DNA from 2 places in the Mesorhizobium sp. WSM4808 genome. Region 1 is predicted to be linked to the other one. Evidence: predicted binding sites of a transcription regulator. Region 1 holds the regulator's gene; the other holds the start of a gene.
The links. The regulator PhoB, encoded in region 1, activates phosphate uptake and scavenging genes when phosphate is short. The targets are predictions, from matches to a motif close to TGTCATNNANCTGTCAT.
Positions count from the first base shown of each region.

Region 2: the regulator PhoB is predicted to act here: its motif matches at 3,253-3,269, upstream of phnC (phosphonate ABC transporter ATP-binding protein).

Region 1 is NZ_JBVVQX010000010.1:205,600-215,259, reverse strand. Features, by position in the region: gene AC0L2U_RS19785 (sugar ABC transporter permease) at 1-861, opposite strand, end outside; gene xylF (D-xylose ABC transporter substrate-binding protein) at 1,004-2,044, opposite strand; gene AC0L2U_RS19775 (ROK family protein) at 2,315-3,562, shown strand; gene phoB (phosphate regulon transcriptional regulator PhoB) at 3,579-4,268, opposite strand; gene phoU (phosphate signaling complex protein PhoU) at 4,285-4,992, opposite strand; gene pstB (phosphate ABC transporter ATP-binding protein PstB) at 5,019-5,843, opposite strand; gene pstA (phosphate ABC transporter permease PstA) at 5,861-7,177, opposite strand; gene pstC (phosphate ABC transporter permease subunit PstC) at 7,174-8,640, opposite strand; gene AC0L2U_RS19745 (PstS family phosphate ABC transporter substrate-binding protein) at 8,737-9,660, opposite strand, start outside.
Region 2 is NZ_JBVVQX010000006.1:200,608-210,267, forward strand. Features, by position in the region: gene phnE (phosphonate ABC transporter, permease protein PhnE) at 1-269, opposite strand, end outside; gene phnE (phosphonate ABC transporter, permease protein PhnE) at 274-1,248, opposite strand; gene phnD (phosphonate ABC transporter substrate-binding protein) at 1,323-2,231, opposite strand; gene phnC (phosphonate ABC transporter ATP-binding protein) at 2,316-3,173, opposite strand; gene AC0L2U_RS13370 (DapH/DapD/GlmU-related protein) at 3,485-4,102, opposite strand; gene phnL (phosphonate C-P lyase system protein PhnL) at 4,099-4,806, opposite strand; gene phnK (phosphonate C-P lyase system protein PhnK) at 4,844-5,620, opposite strand; gene AC0L2U_RS13385 (alpha-D-ribose 1-methylphosphonate 5-phosphate C-P-lyase PhnJ) at 5,617-6,516, opposite strand; gene AC0L2U_RS13390 (hypothetical protein) at 6,582-6,758, shown strand; gene AC0L2U_RS13395 (carbon-phosphorus lyase complex subunit) at 6,761-7,873, opposite strand; gene phnH (phosphonate C-P lyase system protein PhnH) at 7,875-8,486, opposite strand; gene phnG (phosphonate C-P lyase system protein PhnG) at 8,486-8,947, opposite strand; gene phnF (phosphonate metabolism transcriptional regulator PhnF) at 9,079-9,660, shown strand, end outside.

The DNA of each region.
Region 1 (9,660 bases):
AACGGTGATGTTGTTGGCGGCCGCATATCTGTTCACGATGCCGATCGGCCAGGGGTAGGAGTTGGCGAGCCAGACCGCACCCATGATGGCGCCGCAGGTGACGACTCCAAGCAGCGCCTCGGCCCAGATCGGACGTAGCGGAAACCGGAAACGCTTGCGCTGCACCCGCCCGTTGAACAGCCCAAACACCACGGCGAGGCAGGCGACGATCCCAACGACCCAGCTCCAGGTCGCGCCGATCGATCCCGCCGGCCCACCGCCCATCAGCTGAAAAGTGGCGTTAAGCGGCGCCACGGTCTGGCCTGAAGTGACCCACCAGGCGGCACCGCGCCAGACCAGCAAGCCGCCCAGCGTCACGATAAAGGCGGGCACTTCGAGATAGGCGATGACGAAGCCTTGAAAAGCGCCGATCAACAGGCCGAGCGCCAGGCCGATGACCAGTGCCAGGACCCAGATCCACGGGTTGCCGAGTTCGAGCCCGACAAAGCGCACCAGGAAATGCACCTGGGCAAATCCCATCACCATGCCGATCAGGCCCTCGGCGGAACCGACCGACAGGTCGATGTTGCGCATGACGATGACCAGCACCATGCCGCAGGCCATGATGGCAACCGCGGATGTCTGCACCGACAGGTTCCACAGATTGCGCGGCGTGAGAAAGGTGCGGCTGTCGAAATCGAGCGGGTTGACGCCAAGGCGCAGGCTGGAAATGACATGCAGCCCAATCCAGATGACCAGCAGCGCGCCGATCATGCCGAGCATGCGGGTGTCGATCTCGGTCGCCTTCAGGAACCGGGCGACGGCGCCGAGTTCCGACGCGCGCGCCGTATCGGTCTGCGGGTTTGACGTCGTATCGGTCATGGTTTCCTCCCACCGGCTGGCCGTCTGGCGCGCATGCCGGAGCCCAGCCTAGAAGCTATCCGCATGATGCGGAAACAGAATTCTTTGAGAAAACGCCGCGGCTTTTGGGCCGCGGCGTTCAGATATTTCAAAGTGGTACGGATCAGTTACAGGCCGCCACGGTGCCGGCGGCGACACCCGCGCAGACTTCGTCCTTCTTGATCCATCCGGCGTCGATGACGACGTTGAGATTGTCCTTGGTGATGGCAACCGGGGTCAGGAACAGCGACTTGACGGTGTTCCCGCCTGGCGTCGTGAAGTCCTTGGCGCCGGCGATGTCGCTCGTCTTCTTGCCGTCGGCGAGCTGCGAAGCGATCTCTGCAGCGTTCTTGCCCAGTTCGCGCGCGTCCTTCCACACCGACACGGTCTGCGTGCCGAGGGCGATGCGGTTCAGCGCGGCGTGGTCGCCGTCCTGACCCGAGACCGGCACGGTGCCGGCCAAGCCTTGAGCCGTCAGCGCCGCGACGACGCCACCGGCAGTGCCGTCATTGGCCGCGACCACCGCGTCGACCTTGTTGTCGTTGGCGGTCAGGAACTGTTCCATGTTCTTCTGGGCGTTGGCGGGCAGCCAGCCATCCGTGTAGGCTTCGCCGACATTCTTGATCTTGCCGCTGTCGATGGCTTCCTTGAGCACTTCCATCGAGCCCGAGAACAGGAAGTCGGCATTGGGATCGGCACCGGAGCCCTTGATGAAGACGTAGTTGCCTTCCGGCTTGACCTTGAACACTTCGCGGGCCTGCATGCGGCCGACTTCCTTGTTGTCGAAGGTCAGATAGAAGACGTCCTTGTTCTCGATCAGCCGGTCATAGCCGACGACCGGAATGCCTTCGTCCAGCGCCTTCTGCACGGCCGGGCCGATGGCCGAAGCGTCCTGCGCCAGGATGATCAGGGAATTAGCGCCCTGCGAGATCAGGCTTTCGACATCGGTAAGCTGCTTGCCGGGATTGGACTGCGCATCGGCGGAGATGTACTTGTCGCCGGCGGCCTCGATCGCCGTCTTCATGGCGGCTTCGTCGGTCTTCCAGCGTTCTTCCTGGAAGTTGGACCACGAAACGCCGACAACCTTGTCCTTCGCCTGCGCGACAGACGCGAGCGTCAGCGACATGGCGGCACCCGCCAGGATGGCGGCCGTGAATCTTTTCATATTATCCTCCCTGCGCCGCGTATGGCGCGACCAAACTGACCCGAGGGCCGGCACAGAGGCTCTATTTTTTCGAGCCTCGAAAAAATACTGGGCCAACGCCCGAACGCTGTCAACATCGATTCTGATGGATTTTGATGTCATTTCGAGTTTTTTTCGAGTCTCGGAATAAATAAATGACACGGCCTGCAGCTTCTGCCAGTATTTACCGGCGTCACCGACAGCGTTCCAGGGGCAGGAGGAACCGCGGCGACCGGGAGGATATGAAAGAACATGTCGGTCGGAATCCGCCACGACGATCTGCGCCGCCGCAACCGCGCCATGGTGATCGCGGCAGTGCGCCGCGCCGGACGGCCGTCGCGAACCGAGATCGCCGCGACCACAAGCCTCAGCCATTCGACCATCTCGGCGATTTCATCCGACCTGATCGTCGAAGGCATCCTGACCGAAAGCAAGCCGAGCGAGGCCGGCTCGCTCAAACGCGGCCGGCCGCAGGTCGGCCTCAGTCTCAATCCGGAAGCGGCCGCGGTAATGACCGTGGTGCTGTCGCTGAACTTCCTCTCCGTCGCCGTCATCGACTATGCCGGCCAGGTAATATCCGAGGAACAGCGCCGGCTGGACACGCTGACGATGTCGCGCGAGTCGCTGATCGGGGAATGCACGGCCATCGTGCGGCGCCGCCTGGCAGATCCCGATCTGGACGTGCGCAGCATCGCCCGCATCGCGCTGGCCATCCAGGGCATCACCGACACCCGTGCCCGCGCCATGCTGTGGTCGCCGATCACGCCGCACACCGACATCGCCTTCGCTGACATATTCGAAGACGAGTTCGGCATCCCTGCCATAATGGAGAACGACTGCAACATGATGGCGGTGGCGCTGCGCTGGCGCGACCCCGATCGTTACCGCGACGATTTCATCGCTATCCTTTTGTCGCACGGCATCGGCATGGGACTGGTGCTGAAGGGCGAATTGTTCACCGGCACCCATTCTTCGGGCGGCGAATTCGGCCACATGATCCATCGGCCGAACGGCGCGCTATGTCGCTGCGGACGGCGCGGCTGCGTCGAAGCCTATGCGGGCAATTACGCCATATGGCGCAACGCCAGGCAGATGGGCGAGGATGCAGAACCCGTTGCCGATGTCAGCGACGCCGACATGCGCGCCCTGGCTGCCGCGGCCCGCGAAGGTGACGGACCCGAACGGGAAGCCTATCGCAAGGCCGGCGAAGCGCTCGGCTACGGCCTCGGCAGCCTGTTCGCGCTGATCGATCCGGCGCCGGTCGCCATGGTCGGTGTCAGCGCCGCCGCCTTCGACCTGATCGAGCCGGCATTGCGGCAAGCGATTGCCCAGACCGCCGGCGGCCAGCATTCCAAATCGATTTCCTTCGACACCGAGCCGAACGAACTGCCGCTGATCCGCGAGGGCTGCGCCATGCGGGCGCTGATCTTCGTCGATCAGGAGATTTTTGCGCCGGGCGTGCAGGCGAGATCCGGTTTCGGCGGCAAGAACGTGGCGTGAGTTCAAACGAGGGAGTTCAGTCCTCTCGGATGGCGTATCCGGCCCCACGGATCGTGCGGATGACATCAGGCATACGGCCATTGTTGACCGCCTTGCGCAGCCGGCCGACATGCACGTCGACCGTGCGCTCGTCGATGTAGATCGTCTCGCCCCAGACATTGTCGAGCAGCTGGCTGCGCGAGAACACGCGGCCTGGATGGCGCATCATGAATTCGAGCAGGCGGAATTCCGTCGGCCCAAGCCGGATCTCGCTCTTCTTGCGATAGACACGGTGCGACTCGCGATCGAGCACGATATCGCCGACCTTTAGCACGCTGGACAGCACTTCCGGCTTGGCCCGGCGCAGCAGCGCCTTGACCCTGGCCATGAACTCCGGCGTCGAGAAGGGCTTGACCAGATAGTCGTCGGCGCCGGTCGACAGGCCGCGCACGCGGTCGCTTTCCTCGCCTCGCGCGGTCAGCATGATGATCGGCAGCCGCTCGGTCTCGGGACGCATTCGCAGGCGCCGGCAGAGTTCGATGCCCGAAACCGCAGGCACCATCCAGTCGAGCACCAGAAGATCGGGAACGTTCTCCTGCAGCCGGATTTCGGCCTCGTCGCCGCGCGTCACCACCTCGACCTGGTAACCTTCGGATTCAAGATTGTAGCGGAGCAGCACGCCTAGCGGCTCCTCATCCTCCACCACCATGATGCGTGGTGCGATCATCGGCTGGTCACCCCTGTTATGCCGCTGGCGCGGACATTGCCGTCTCGTCCTGCTTCGGACGATTGGCTGGCAGCTGCGTGCCGGTCAAAACATAGTAGGCATTTTCGGCGATGTTGGTCACGTGGTCGCCGATCCGCTCGAGGTTCTTGGCGCAAAACAACAGGTGCGTGCACGCCGTGATGTTGCGGGGATCTTCCATCATGTAGGTCAGCAGCTCGCGGAATACCGAGGTGTATTTGACGTCGATGCGTTCATCATTGTTTCTGAGCGTGGCAAGCGCAGCCGCGTCAGCGGCGGCATACTCGTCGACGACCCCCTGCACCTGGATCAGCACCAGCTGCGCCATCGCGTCGATCGAATGCGAAAGATCGTGCGGCGTGACGCTCAGCCCGACAGTGCCGACGCGCTTGGCGATGTTCTTGGCAAGGTCGCCGATGCGCTCGAGGTCGCCGGCCATGCGGATCGAACCGACCACCGCACGCAGATCGTTGGCCATTGGCTGGCGCTTGGCGATCAGCGTGATGGCGCGATCGTCCAGCTCGCGCTGGCGGGCATCCATGATGGCATCGTCGGAAACCACGCGCTGCGCCAGCGCATTGTCCGAATTGAGCAAAGCCTTGGTCGAGCCACTGACCATCGAGCGGGCGAGATCGCCCATGTCGCGGATCAGCTGGCTGATCTGCTCCAGATCTTCATCGAAAGATGCAACGGTATGTTCACCCATGATCTTCGTCCCTCATATGCCCGAGTTCAGCCGAACCGGCCGGTGATGTAGTCCTGGGTGCGTTTGTCGTCGGGGGTGGTGAACATCTTGTCGGTGGCGCCCTCCTCGACCAGATAGCCTAGATGGAACATCGCGGTGCGCTGCGACACGCGCGCTGCCTGCTGCATCGAATGGGTGACGATGACGATCGTATAGTTCTGGCGCAGTTCGTCGATCAGTTCCTCGACGCGAGCAGTCGCGATCGGGTCGAGCGCCGAACACGGTTCGTCCATCAGGATCACCTCGGGCGACACGGCGATGGCGCGTGCAATGCACAGACGCTGCTGCTGGCCACCGGAAAGACCCGTGCCAGGTTCCTGCAAACGGTCCTTCACCTCGTTCCAGATTGCCGCCTTCTTCAGGCTCGACTCGACGATCTGATCCATGTCGGCCTTGCGCTTGGCCAATCCGTGGATGCGCGGGCCATAGGCGACGTTCTCGTAGATCGACTTGGGGAACGGATTGGGTTTCTGAAACACCATGCCGACGCGCGCCCTGAGTTCGACGACATCGATGTTCTTGTCGTAGATGTCTTCTTCGTCGAGCGTTATCTTGCCGGTTACCCGCGCGGAATCGATGGTGTCGTTCATGCGGTTGAGGCAACGCAGGAAGGTCGACTTGCCGCAGCCGGAGGGCCCGATCAGCGCCGTCACCTGATTCAGGCGGACGTCGAGATTGACATCGAACAGCGCCTGCTTCTCGCCATAGAACACGCCGACCTTGTCGCCGCGCATTTTGATCACTTCGTTCGACTTGGCGTTCATCTTATCGCCCACTGCGTTTTCAAGCGACTGTTCGGTCATGATGTTCATACCAAAATGCCTTTTTTCTACCAGCGCCGCTCGAACCGACGCCGAAGCACGATCGCGGTGATGTTCATGGCCATGAGGAAAACGAGGAGGATGATGATCGCGCCCGACATGCGCTCGACGAAGGCGCGTTCGGCCTCGTTCGCCCACATATAGATCTGCACCGGCAGCGCGGTGGCCGGATCGAAAGGCGTCGTCGGTGGATCGGCGACGAAGGCTACCATGCCGATCAAGAGCAGCGGCGCGGTTTCGCCGAGCGCACGCGCTAGACCGATGATGGTGCCGGTGAGGATGCCGGGTGCGGCAAGCGGCAGGATGTGCTGGAACACCATCTGCATCTTGGAGGCGCCAAGACCGAGAGCCGCCGAGCGAATCGACGGCGGCACCGCGGCAAGTGCGGCGCGCGTCGCGATGATGATCGTCGGCAGCGTCATCAGTGTCAGCACCAGGCCGCCGACGAAAGCGGCGGAACGCGGCATGCCCAGGAAATTGATGAACACCGCGAGGCCGAGCAAGCCGAAGACGATTGACGGCACCGCTGCCAGATTGTTGATGTTGACCTCGATAAGGTCGGTGAAACGGTTCTTCTTGGCAAACTCCTCCAGATAGATGGAGGCGGCGACGCCGATCGGCAGCGCCAGGAGCAACACGATTACCATCATATAAAACGAGCCGATGATCGCCACGCCCATGCCCGAGGTTTCCGGGCGGCTGGAGGCGCCGTAGGTGAACAGGCCGCTGTTGAAGTGCTCGGCCATCGCGCCCTCGGTCTTGAGCTTGTTCATCCAGGTGATCTGCTGGTCCGAGACCTTGCGTCGCGCTTCCTCGACACTGAGGTCGATCTGGCCCTTGAAAGCCGAGTCGAGATTGGCGGCGGCGAGGATGTTGACGTTGCGTGTCGTGCCGATCACGGACGGATCGGCGGCAACGATGTCGCGCAACTGGACGCGGGCGCCTTCCGACAGGAAGCCCTTGAGCTTCTGGATCATCGGCTTGTCATCAGGAGAGATGCCGAGCTTGGCCACAAGCGCGTTTTCGGCGAGCTTGGGATAATTTGCCTTGATCAGAACGCTCGGATCGGTTGCACGCTTGCCGGAAGGATCGATCACTTTCTCGTCGAACGAGATCGGCAGTGATACCGTCGTCTGCCAGAAGGCGGTGTAGCCTTTCGAGACGATGGTGATCAGCATGATTGCCAGGAACGCCAGGCCTACGGAAATCGCCACGACGCCATAGATGCGGAAACGGCGTTCGGCGGCGTAACGGGCCTTCAGGCCGATGTCGCGGCGCGGATGGGCCGCCGCCCTGACCATCGTATCCATGGAAATGTCGGTCATTCGTACTGCTCCCGATATTTGCGCACGATGTAGAGCGCGACGATGTTCATCACCAACGTCAGCGCGAACAGCGTCAGGCCGAGCGCGAAGGCGACCAGCGTCTGCGGCGAATTGAACTCGAGGTCGCCGGTGAGCTGGTTGACGATCTTGACGGTGATGGTCGTCATCGCCTCGAACGGGTTGATGGTGAGGTTGGCGGCGACGCCCGCCGCCAGCACGACAATCATCGTTTCGCCGATGGCGCGCGAGGCGGTCAGCAGGATGGCGCCGACGATGCCGGGCAGTGCAGCCGGCAGGATCACCCGCTTGATCGTCTCGGAGCGGGTCGCGCCGAGGCCAAGCGACCCGTCGCGCATGGCGCGCGGCACCGCGGTTATGATGTCGTCCGAGAGAGAGGACACGACCGGGATCAGCATGACGCCCATCACCAGGCCGGCGGTGAAGATGCTCTGGCCCTGGATGAAGGGCGAACCGCCGGTCAGCGCCGCGGACAGGTCGCGCAGGAATGGCCCAAGCGTGACGACGGCGAAGATGCCGTAGACGATGGTCGGTATGCCGGCCAGAAGTTCAAGCGCCGGCTTGACCACCGAGCGCACCTTGGGCGTTGCGTATTCGGCCATGTAGACAGCCGACATCAGCCCGACCGGCACCGCAACCAGCAGCGCGACGGCGGCGATGTAGAGCGTGCCCGCAAGAAGCGGGATCAGGCCGAACTGACCCTGGCTGCCGCCCGAACCGGCAGCGGCAAAACGCGGATCCCAGACGGTGCCGAAGAAGAAACTCATCGGCGAGACGCTTTCGAAAAAGGTGATCGTCTGGAACAGCATCGAAAGCACGATGCCGATGGTGGTCAGGATGGCGATGGTGGAGGCGGCAAGCAGCCCCCACAGCATCAGCCTCTCGACATTGTTGCGTGCCCTGGCGCGCGGCTCGATCTGCCTGAGCGCATAGAAGGCGCCGGCGATCGAGGAAACGAGAATGACAATGGCGCCGAACAGGCCGAGCCGGTCCTGGACCTTGTTCGCCTCGACGGCGATCGGGATCATGTAATCCTGCGTGTCGCTCGCCAGTGCCACACCCTTGGCGGCGAGCAGCGGCTGCAGCTCGGCAAAGCTGGCAGGCATTGCGGCCAGTGTGCCTGCATCGAGTTTGCGCAGGCCCCTGGCGAGGCTCTTTACGAGGCTGACATCCAGTGCCTCACTGGCAACCTTGCTGTCGACGGTGCGCTCGGGCAAGGCAGTGTGAATGTGTCGGTCAAGATAGACGGAAGACCCGACGGTCCAGACGGCAAGCAGCAAAAGAGCAGGCAGAACGGCGAGCAGGAAGGCCCACCAGCCATGATAGTGGGCGCGCGAATGCGGCTTGACCTTGCCATTGTCCTGGGCCGCGGCACGTTGCCGACCGATGAAAAAGGCAACCAGGCCGACGGCAACGACGATGGCCAGTACGAGCAAGGACGACATGGACCCACCCCAAGAGAAATTCTTACGCAGCCGCCATTGCGGCCTGCGATGAAACCGGGGCGCGGGATTTGGCCCGCACCCCGGTTCGGCAGCTGATTACATCGACTTTCCGGCGGCGAAAGCGTCACGCTGGGCCTGACGCTCGGCATCCGGAGCAGCAACGAGGCCGTATTCGGCGAGCGGGCTTTCCGGGCCAACCATCTGGTCGTCAAGGAAGAACTCGACATATTCCTTGAGGCCGGGAACGACGCCCAGATGCGCCTTCTTGACGTAGAAGAACAGCGGGCGCGAGACGGGATACTTGCCGCTGGCGATCGTCTCGGTCGAAGGCACGACGTCTTCCACGGTGGCGACCTTCAGCTTGTCGGCATTGTTCTCATAGAAGGCGAGGCCAAACACGCCGACGCCGGTCTTGTTGGAGTCGATGCGGGCGAGCGTCTCGGTATAGTCGCCATCGATGTCCACGGCCTTGCCGTCCTTGCGGATGGCGATGCAGGTTTTGCCGATTTCCTTGTCATCGGCAATGCCGGCGGCCTTGAGAGCAGCCTTGTCACAGCCGGCATCGAGAAGCTTGGTCTCGAACACTTCGCGCGTGCCATGCTTTTCGCCCGGAATATAGGCGGCGATGTCCCAGTCGGGCAGCTTCGGATTGACCTGGCTCCACTTGGTGTTCGGATTGTCGACGAGCTTGCCGTCGACGACCAGCTTGGCCGCGAGCGCCTTGTAGATGTCGGCGGGAACCAGCGCCCAATCCGGGCCCTTGATGTCGGTGGCGAAGACGATGCCGTCATAGCCGATCCGGACTTCCTGGACTTCCTTCACGCCGGCGTCGGCGCAGGACTTGAGTTCGTCCGCCTTGATCGGACGCGACGAATTGGCGATGTCGATGGTGTCTTCGCCGACGCCCTTGCAGAATTCCTTGATGCCCGCGCCGCTGCCGCCGGATTCGACGACCGGGGTCTTGAAGTTGGTGAATGTTTCGCCGAACTGCTCGGCGACGATCTTGGCATAAGGTAACAC
Region 2 (9,660 bases), on a different contig from region 1:
GAGAAACGAGAGTAGTCGATGGTCAGATAGCCGTCCTTGAATTCGATGTCCGGGCGGATTTCGTAAGACACCCAGTCGGCGAGATAAGCGCCGGCCAGGTTCCAGTTCGCCTTTCCGAGAACGATGCCGATCGAGAAGAACCACGAGCAGTAAAAGGTGTAGAGGATGCATAGAAGGATGCCGAACGGGGCGGCATAGCGCTTCCATAAAGGCCGCTGAAACGCATCGGGATAGCGAGCGGCGATGTCGTTGATGGCGTCGGCGTTCATTGCGTTACTCTCCGCGCCCGTATGCGAACGCCTGCCTGCCGACGAGACGTTGTCTCAGCCATGCCGAAAACTGGTCAACGGCGACAATCGTGCAGAACAGCAGAAACACGATGGCTATGGTCTTGGCCTCATGGCCCCGGCTGATCGAAAGACGCAGGGATTCGCCGATGCCGCCGGCGCCGACGGCACCGAGAATGGTCGAAGCGCGCACATTGATCTCGAAGCGGAGCAGGAAATAGCTCATGAAGTTGGGCAGAACCTGAGGCACCATGCCGAACCACACCCGTTCGACCCAGTTGGCGCCAACGGCCCGCAAGCCTTCGTCAGGCTTCATGTCGGCGTTCTCGACCACTTCGTAGAACATTTTTCCGAGCGCGCCGACGGTGTGGATGCTGACCGCGAGGATCGCTGGAATGGGCCCAAGCGAGAAGATCGCCAGAAAAAAGCCGGCAATGACGATTTCCGGAAAGGCGCGGACAATTTCGAGGAAGCGGCGCGTGGTGAAGCGGAGCCAGCGGCTGGCCGTCACGTTGCTTGCAGCCAGGAAGCAGAGCAGGAAACCGAAGGTGGAGCCGACCAGGGTCGAAAACAGCGCAATGTTCAGGGTCTCGATCATCCGGTAGAAATACTCCGGAATGTAGATGCCTTGGGTCAGGTAGACCCGGCCTTCGGGATAGTCGAATTTGAGGCTGCCATCGTCATAGGGCGACGGCAGGTCGAACAGCGCGCGCACCGGGTCGAACCAGTCGCGCGGCTTCAATTCGACGAAAAAGTCGGCGATGTGGGGAAGGCGGTCGAAGAACTTTCCGGCGTTGGTCTCATTGGCGAACCAGAGCGAGCCCGAGAGCGCAAGCAACAGGAAAACCAGGCCTCCGATCGTGTAGAGGCGCCGGCGAGCGGCGAGGTCGCGCCAGTGCCGCTCGGCTAACGCTCCTTCCGTGGAGAGCGCAGGCGCGCGGTAAATTTCGGTCGCACTCATCGATAGTTCCCCAGCCCGTGACGCGGCAACGCCGCCGGCGGCACTTTGGCCCCGGCGGCGTCGTGCCTTTTGGCTTACGAGCCGATCTTCGCCTTACGAGCGTCGATGATCGCCTGATAGAATTCCGGGGTGACCGGCGAATAGCTCTTGAAGTCGCCGCCTTGCACCGCCGCGAAACAGGCCGGGTCGGTCTGCGGAAGCTTGGTCAGGAAATCGGTGATCTTCTGCTTGGTGTCGGCGTCGAGCGAGGTGCGTATGACCAGCGGGCCGTTCGGGATCAAGGGGGACTGCCACAACTCTACGAGGTCGTCCATCTTGAGGACACCCTTGTCGACCATCTTGCGCAGATTGCCGGAGCTGTAGCCATCCTTGAAGTCGCCGACGCCGGAGGCCCAGGTGGTGCCGGCATCGAAGGTGCCCTTCAGAACTTCAAGGACAAGCTGTTCATGGCCGCCGCCGAAACCGGTCGACGCGAAATAGCTCTTCACATCCATGCCGATGTCTTTGGGCAGCGAGGTGACCGGGACCAGGTAGCCGGAAGTCGAATCGGGATCGGCGAAACCGAGTTTCTTGCCCTTCATGTCAGCGAGTGTCTTGATGCCGGAATCCGCACGGGCGACCATAACCGAATGGTAGCCGGTCGAACCGTCGGTCTGGACCGTCGTCAGGATCGGCTGAACCGCGTCCTTGTTCTCGAGGTAGACCTTGGCGTAGGCGGAAGCGCCGAGTTCGGCATAGTCGAGCGTGCCGCCGAGCAGACCCTGGATGACGCCGTCGTAGTCGGCGGCCGGGAACAGCGAAACTTTCTCGACGCCGAGAACTTGCTTGATGTGGTCGGCGAAGCACTGGTAGTTGCGCAGACGGTCGGCTTCGTTCTCGCCGCCCAGAATGCCGACGCGGAATTCCTTCAGATCCTGTGCCTGGACCGAGCCCATCGCCATGGCCATGACGGAAACGGCACCGAAAAGTATCTTTCTAAACATCTCGTCTCTCTCCTGTTGGTCCCGGCATCGCGCCGGCTGCGTTGGGATATGATGCCCTTGACGCGGGCTGGCGATCCAGGTCGCTCAGTAACCAGGAAAGGCTGGCTCAAGCGGTCCGGCGGATGCGGCGATTTTTTGCTTGATGATGACACTGGTCGAGGTGATGGCCTCGGAGATTTCGCCGCCGCTGCTGTCGGCGCCGTAGACCATGCGCACGGCCTCGCGGTTGAGCTCTTCCGGCGGGCCGTCGAAGACGACCTTGCCGGCAGCCATGCCGATGATACGGTTGCAATAGGTGCGGGCCGTGTCCAGCGTGTGCAGGTTGGTGATCACGGTGATGCCTTCGCGCAAATTGATATCCTGCAGCGAATCCATAACCACCTTGGCGTTGAGCGGATCGAGTGACGCGATCGGCTCGTCGGCGAGGATCACCTTCGGCTGCTGCATCAACGCGCGGGCAATGGCGACGCGCTGCTGCTGGCCACCCGACAAGGTGTCGGCGGCCTGCAGCGCGGTGCGGGCGATATCGAGACGCTCCAGCGCTGCTATCGCCTCGGCTCGTTCCTCGCGGGAGAAGATGCCGAGCAGGTTCGACATGGTGGAGCGGTGATTCAGCCGGCCGAGAAGCACATTGGTCAGCACGTCGAGGCGCGGCACCAGGTTGAACTGCTGGAAGATCATGGCGCAATCGCGCTGCCAGCGCCGTAGTGGCGAACCGCGCAGCTGGGAGACCTCGGCGCCGTCAAAAAAAATCGACCCCTGGCTGGGATCGATGAGACGGTTGATCATGCGAAGAAGGGTCGATTTGCCGGCGCCCGAACGGCCGATGACGCCAACCATCTGACGATGCGGGATCGCGATGTTGATGTCGCTGACGGCAGTGTTCTTGCCAAATCGTCGGGTGACACCGCGGATTTCGAGCGTGGCGGAATTTGCTGGCATGGGGGCAGGTTCCAGGTCCGGACCATTGATCGTCAGGCTCTCGCCTAGCGCAGCCACATGAACCTGCCGTGTCGCGGTGATGTCAGTTTTGTTACGCTCCACAGGCTGGAGTCTAGTGTCGACCCTGGGTCAGCAGTCGAAGGTGATTTGGAACGCGGGCCTGGCGAGCTGGTGCCATCAAGCGTTCCAGACAAGGCCGTCATGGCGCCGATGCTGGTGTCGAGAGGCATGTCATGCGGATAGTAGGGGCCGGGGCGGTTTGTGATAATGCCCCGCTGCCCCGCGTCAGTGACCGCCATTCCTGGACGTCGCTATCCACCATATTTCTCTAGGAACGTCTCGGCCTCAAGCTCCCGGAAATCATCCAACGCGGCGCGCAGCCTTGCATGGTCCCAGTCCCACCAGGCGAGCGCCTGGTAGCGTTCGGCCGTGCGGCGATCGAAGCGCTCGCGGATCGGTTTGGCCGGCACGCCGCCGACAATGGTATAGGGCGCGACATCTTTCGAGACCACCGCACCCGCGCCGACCGCGGCGCCATCGCCGACGGTGACGCCAGGCAGGATGGTCGAGCCATGGCCGAGCCAGGTGTCGTGGCCGATGGTGACACGTTTGGCGCGGCGCTGGGCGAAGAATTCTGTCTCGTGCTCGGCATCGTCCCAGTAGTCCGAGGCGCGATAGGTGAAGTGATGCAGCGTCGGCCGCCAAGTCGGGTGGTTGGTGGCGTTGATGCGAACGCTGGCCGCGATGTTGGCGAATTTGCCGATCGTCGCGCACCAGACGGAGCAGTCCTGCATCATGTAGGAATAGTCGCCGAGTTCGCTTTCCGAGACCCGGCTGCGGTCGGCGATCTCGGTCCAGCGGCCGAGCGTCGAATTCTGTACATCCGCCGTCGGGTGGACCAGCGGCGTCTCGGACAATTTCCTGGTCATGCGGCGATTTTTCCGGACGCGAACGCGGTGACGTCGATGATGCGGTCGGCAACCGCCTCGCGCACGTCGTGGTCATGGAAGATGCCGAGTAGGGCGACATCAGCCGCCTTCTTGGCGGCGATGAGTTCGATCACGACGTCGCGGTTCCTGGCGTCGAGCGAAGCGGTCGGTTCGTCGAGCAGCAGGATTGGATGCTCGGTGATGAAGCCGCGCGCGATGTTAACGCGCTGCTGCTCGCCGCCGGAAAAGGTCGCAGGCGGCAAAGCCCAGAGTTTCTCCGGCAGGTTGAGCTGTGCCAGCAAGGCGCGCGCCTTGCCGCGGGCAATCTCGCGATCCTCGCCGCGCTCGACCAGCGGTTCGGCGACGACATCGAGCGCCGAAACGCGTGGCACGGTGCGCAGGAACTGGCTGACATAGCCGATCGTTTGCCGGCGCACCGCAAGCACGGTGCGAGGGCTGGCGGTGGCCAGGTCGATCAGCCCGTCATCATGCGTGACGATGATCTGGCCTTCGTCGACGGCGTAGTTGCCGTAGAGCATCTTCAGGATCGAGCTCTTGCCGGCACCGGACGGGCCGCCGAGCACGGTGCATTCGCCGGCCCTGATCGAGAACGAGACACCGGCGACAACAGGCAGTTTGATGCCGTCACGCAGATGCATGGTGAAGCTCTTGGCAACGCCGGAAACAACGAGCGGGGTTGCCATCAGAAGGTTCTCCAATCGTCAGTCGTTTGCGTCATCGTCAAACCTGCAGAATCGAGGAAACAAGCAATTGCGTGTAAGGCGCGCGCGGGTCGTCGAGCACGCGGTCGGTGAGACCGCTTTCGACGACGCGGCCGTCCTTCATCACCATCATGCGCTGCGATAAAAGCCGCGCCACGGCAAGGTCATGGGTGACGACGATGGCTGCGAGACCAAGATCGGTGACCAGACCGCGCAGCAGGTCGAGCAGGCGCGCCTGGACCGAGACGTCGAGGCCGCCGGTTGGCTCGTCCATGAACACCAGACGCGGGGCGGTGACGAGGTTGCGGGCAATCTGCAGGCGCTGGCGCATGCCGCCGGAAAAGGCGCGCGGCTCGTCGTCGATGCGGTCCTCGTCGATCTCGACGCGCGATAGCCAGTCGACGGCGGTGGCGCGGATCTTGCCGTAGTGGCGGTCGCCGACCGCCATCAGCCGCTCGCCGACATTGGCGCCGGCCGACACCGTCATGCGCAGGCCGTCGGCCGGGTTCTGGTGGACAAACCCCCAGTCGGTGCGCATCAGGAAGCGGCGCTCGGCCTCACTCATGCGGTAGAGCTCGCGGAACTGGCCGTCGCGCATGCGGTAGCTGGCGCTGCCGGAGGAGGGCAGCAGCCGCGTCGACAGGCAGTTGAGCAATGTCGTCTTGCCGGAGCCGGACTCGCCGACCACAGCCAGGACTTCGCCCGGCCACAGGTCGAAGGAGACGTTGTCGCAGCCGACGCGCGAGCCGTAGAATTTGGAGAGCGCCGAGACGCGCAGCAGCGGTTCGTCGGTCATTGCGCCGGCTCCATTTTTTCCGAGGCAAGATGGTTTTCTGAAGCAAGGTGGCCGTGATGGCCGTCCGCCCGCCGCTTCTCGCAATGATCCGTGTCGGAGCAGACGAACATGTGGCCTCCATGGTCGTCGAGGATGACCTCGTCGAGATAGACATTCTCGGCCGCGCACAGCGCGCAGGGCTGGTCGAAGGTCTGCACCTCGAACGGATGATCCTCGAAGTCGAGGCTGACCACTTCGGTGAAGGGCGGCACCGCATAGATGCGCTTTTCGCGGCCGGCGCCGAACAGCTGCAGCGCCGGTGAGCGATGCATCTTGGGATTGTCGAATTTCGGCGTCGGCGACGGGTCCATCACATAGCGGCCCTCGACCTTGACCGGATAAGCATAGGTGGTGGCGATGCGGCCGTGCTTGGCGATGTCCTCGTAAAGTTTCAGATGCATGAGGCCGTATTCTTCCAGCGCATGCATTTTGCGCGTTTCGGTCTCACGCGGTTCGAGGAAACGCAGGGGCTCCGGGATCGGCACCTGATAGACCAGCACCTGGCCCGCCGTCAGCGGATGTTCGGGGATGCGGTGGCGGGTCTGGATGATGGTGGCGCTGGCGGTGTCGGTCGTCACCGCGACGTTGGCGACCTTCTTGAAGAAGGCACGGATCGAGACCGCGTTGGTGGTGTCGTCGGCGCCCTGGTCGATCACCTTGAGCACATCGTCCGGGCCGATGATCGAAGCGGTGACCTGGACGCCGCCGGTGCCCCAGCCATAGGGCATCGGCATTTCGCGCGAAGCGAACGGCACCTGGTAGCCGGGGATGGCGATGCCCTTGAGGATCGCCCGGCGGATCATCCTTTTGGTCTGCTCGTCGAGATAGGCGAAGTTGTAGGTGGCGATGTCAGTCATGGCGATCACATCCGCATTGTGCTATTGAATTGGCATCCAGGGCGCGGAAACAGGGGCGAAATCGGATGACCCAGACCGCTTGGCTGCATATCGGAATTCTGCTGCTGGCGTTCGTCGGCGTGGTCGCGTTTGTCCTTCGGCGCATGGTTCTTCCTGCGCCGAAAGATGGCGCGCAGGGCGAGACTGTAGCCGGCGCCAGTGGCGGTTACGGCGGCGGCTCGGTTGATGGCGGCGGCCACTAGCATCACTCTGCTGCCTCTCGCTTTTCTTCTATCTTTGCAGGGTTCTCACGCGCGTCATATTCGGCGCGCATGCGGCGCACGAGGTCGAGTTCGGCCTGGAAATCGACATAGTGCGGCAGCTTCAGATGCTCGACGAAGCCGGTCGCCTGGACATTGTCTGAGTGTGAGATGACGAACTCCTCGTCCTGGGCCGCGGCGACGACATCCTCGCCGAGCTCCTTCGCGCGCAGCGCCCGGTCGCAGAGCGCCATCGCCATCGCCTTGCGCTCGCTCTGGCCGAAGACCAGGCCGTAGCCGCGGGTGAACTGCGGCGGCGCCTTGGCCGAGCCTTTGAACTGGTTGACCATCTGGCATTCGGTGACCCGGACAGTGCCGAGCGGGACAGCGAAGGGCAGTTCGGGCACGTCGAGATCGAGCTCGACCTCGCCGATGCGGATCTCGCCGACGAAGGGATGGTTGCGGGCATAGCCGCGCTGCGTGGAATAGCCGAGCGCCAGCAGAAAACCTTCATCGCCGCGTGACAGCGCCTGAAGGCGGATGTCGCGCGCCATCGGGAATTCGAGCGGCTCGCGGGTGATGTCGCCGGGGACATGGTCCTGCGGCATGTCGCCGTCCGGTTCGATCAAGCCTTCGCGGGCGAGGATCGCCGAGACGCGCGGCATGGCTTGCGCTTCCGTCTGGCGCAGCAAGGGCTCGGCGACATCGGCGCCGGCGGCAAGCTCGGGATCGAGCAGCCGATGCGTGTAGTCGAATGTCGGCCCGAGCAACTGGCCGCCGGGCAGGTCCTTGTAGGTCGCCGATACGCGCCGCTCGACCAGCATGTTGGCGGTGTCGATGGGCCTGGAGTAGCCGAAGCGCGGCAGCGTGGTGCGGTAGGCGCGCACCAGGAAGATCGCCTCGATCATGTCGCCGCGCGCCTGGACGATGGCGAGCGCGGCCAGTTCACGGTCGTAGAGCGAGCCTTCGCTCATCACCCGGTCGACGCCGAGCGCCAGCTGCTCGACGATCTGGTCGAGACGAAGGGCCGGCACCGAACGGTCGCCGCGGCGGCGGTCGGCAAGCAGGCTGTGGGCGTTGGCGATTGCGGCTTCGCCACCTTTTACCGCGACATACATCTTACGCCTCCATCGTCTTGATGCGCGTCGTGCGCGGCAGGCAGGCAATGCCGCCTGATGTGACGAGGATGATGTCGACGCCACGCGGAAAGCGCTTGATGTTCTGTTTCCACTGCTCGACGAAATGGCGCGGCATCTGTGCCGGCGCGATCGTGGCGCTGGTTTCGATGCCGGGACCTTCGAGCAACAGCGGCGTGCCGGAGACGAGATCGCCGACTTGCAGGATCAACGTGGTCGAACGGTCGGGATAGTCCTGCGTGCCCTGCGAAAAACCATCAAGCGACATCATCTCGGCCGGGGCCGCGATGAAGGCGAAATGCGCATCGGCCGGTGTGTTGGCCAAGGGCGCACCAGTATGGAAACCAAGCCAGGATCTGATGGCGGTGGAAGCTTGCAGGGCCTGGTCGAGCCAGAGCGGGGTGTCGTTGTCGCACAGCGCCAGTGCGATGGCGCCGGCGGTCGCCGAGAGCGGCGCCGGCGGGCGGGCGAAGGCCGGCAGCGGCTGCACGGAGCCTGGCCGCGCCATTGCGTCCATGACGGCGCGGAACACGGTCTGGGCATTGAAGACCGGATCGGCGAAACCGCCCTCGATCGATTGCGCTGCAATGTCCATCAGTCTTCTCCGCGAACCATGGTGAAGAAATCCACCTTCGTTGCCGCCGTCTCGGCGCGGCGTTTTTCATGCGCTGCGGTCAGAGCCGACCGCAGGGGCGCTATCAGCCCGGTCTCGACCCCATTGCGGCGGGCAGGGTCCTGCCACAGCGCGTCGGCGATGGCCGCCAGCCTCGCCTTCTGCTTGTCGCGGCCAAGCGCATAGCAATGGCCGACCTGACCGGAGGGCAGCCGGACGGTGGCGCGGGTAACGGTCGCCTCGCCGACATTGAAAGCGGCGCCGCCGCCGCCGATGCGGCCGCGCAGGGTGACAAGGCCGGTTTCGGGGCCGCGCAGCAACTCGGCGTCCGAAGGCAGTCCGGCCTCATTCCAGAGCCGTACGATGTCATCGCCGCTGGATTGCGCAAGGGTTGCCATGGCGGCCTTGCGCTCGGCCTGGTCGCGGGCTTCCTGTCCTCGCATAAGCTATCGTCCTCGTGGCTAAATTTGTCTATTGATATAGACAACTATACAAATTATACCTATTATCTAGCGCGTGTCCATGACGGGTGGATGACAGCGATAGAAGACTGGGCGCTGGAAGGTGGGGGGCAATGAAGGTCGGGCAGCTGTCAGCGGACGGCATCGAGCGGCGCAGTGGCGTTTCGCTGTGGCGGCAGATCGCCGACAAGATCCTGTATGCGATCGCCATCGGCGATTTCACGGAGAATGCAGCGCTGCCGCCGGAGGTGGCGCTGGCAGAACGCTATGGCGTCAACCGTCACACGGTGCGCAACGCCATATCAGCCCTTGTAAGGGAAGGCGTGCTGCGGGCCGAGCAGGGGCGCGGCACCTTCGTGCTGTCGCGCAAGCGGCTGTCCTATCCGATCGGGGCGCGCACACGCTTTTCGACAGGGCTGCAAGGGCAGACGACGGAACGGCACATCGTCCTGCTCGCCTCGTCGGTCGAGCCGGCCAGCCAGCGGGTCGCCGAGGGACTGGGTCTTCCCAAGGGAGCCGATGTGATGCGGCTGGAAACGCGCGGCGAAGCCGACGGACGGCCGGTGTCGCGCGCTGCCGGCTGGTTCGAGGCCCGGCGCTTTGCCGGCATCGATGCCGCGATGGCGGAAACAGGCTCGATCACCGCATCGCTGGCGCGGTTCGGCATAGACGACTATCTCAGGCAATCGACCGTG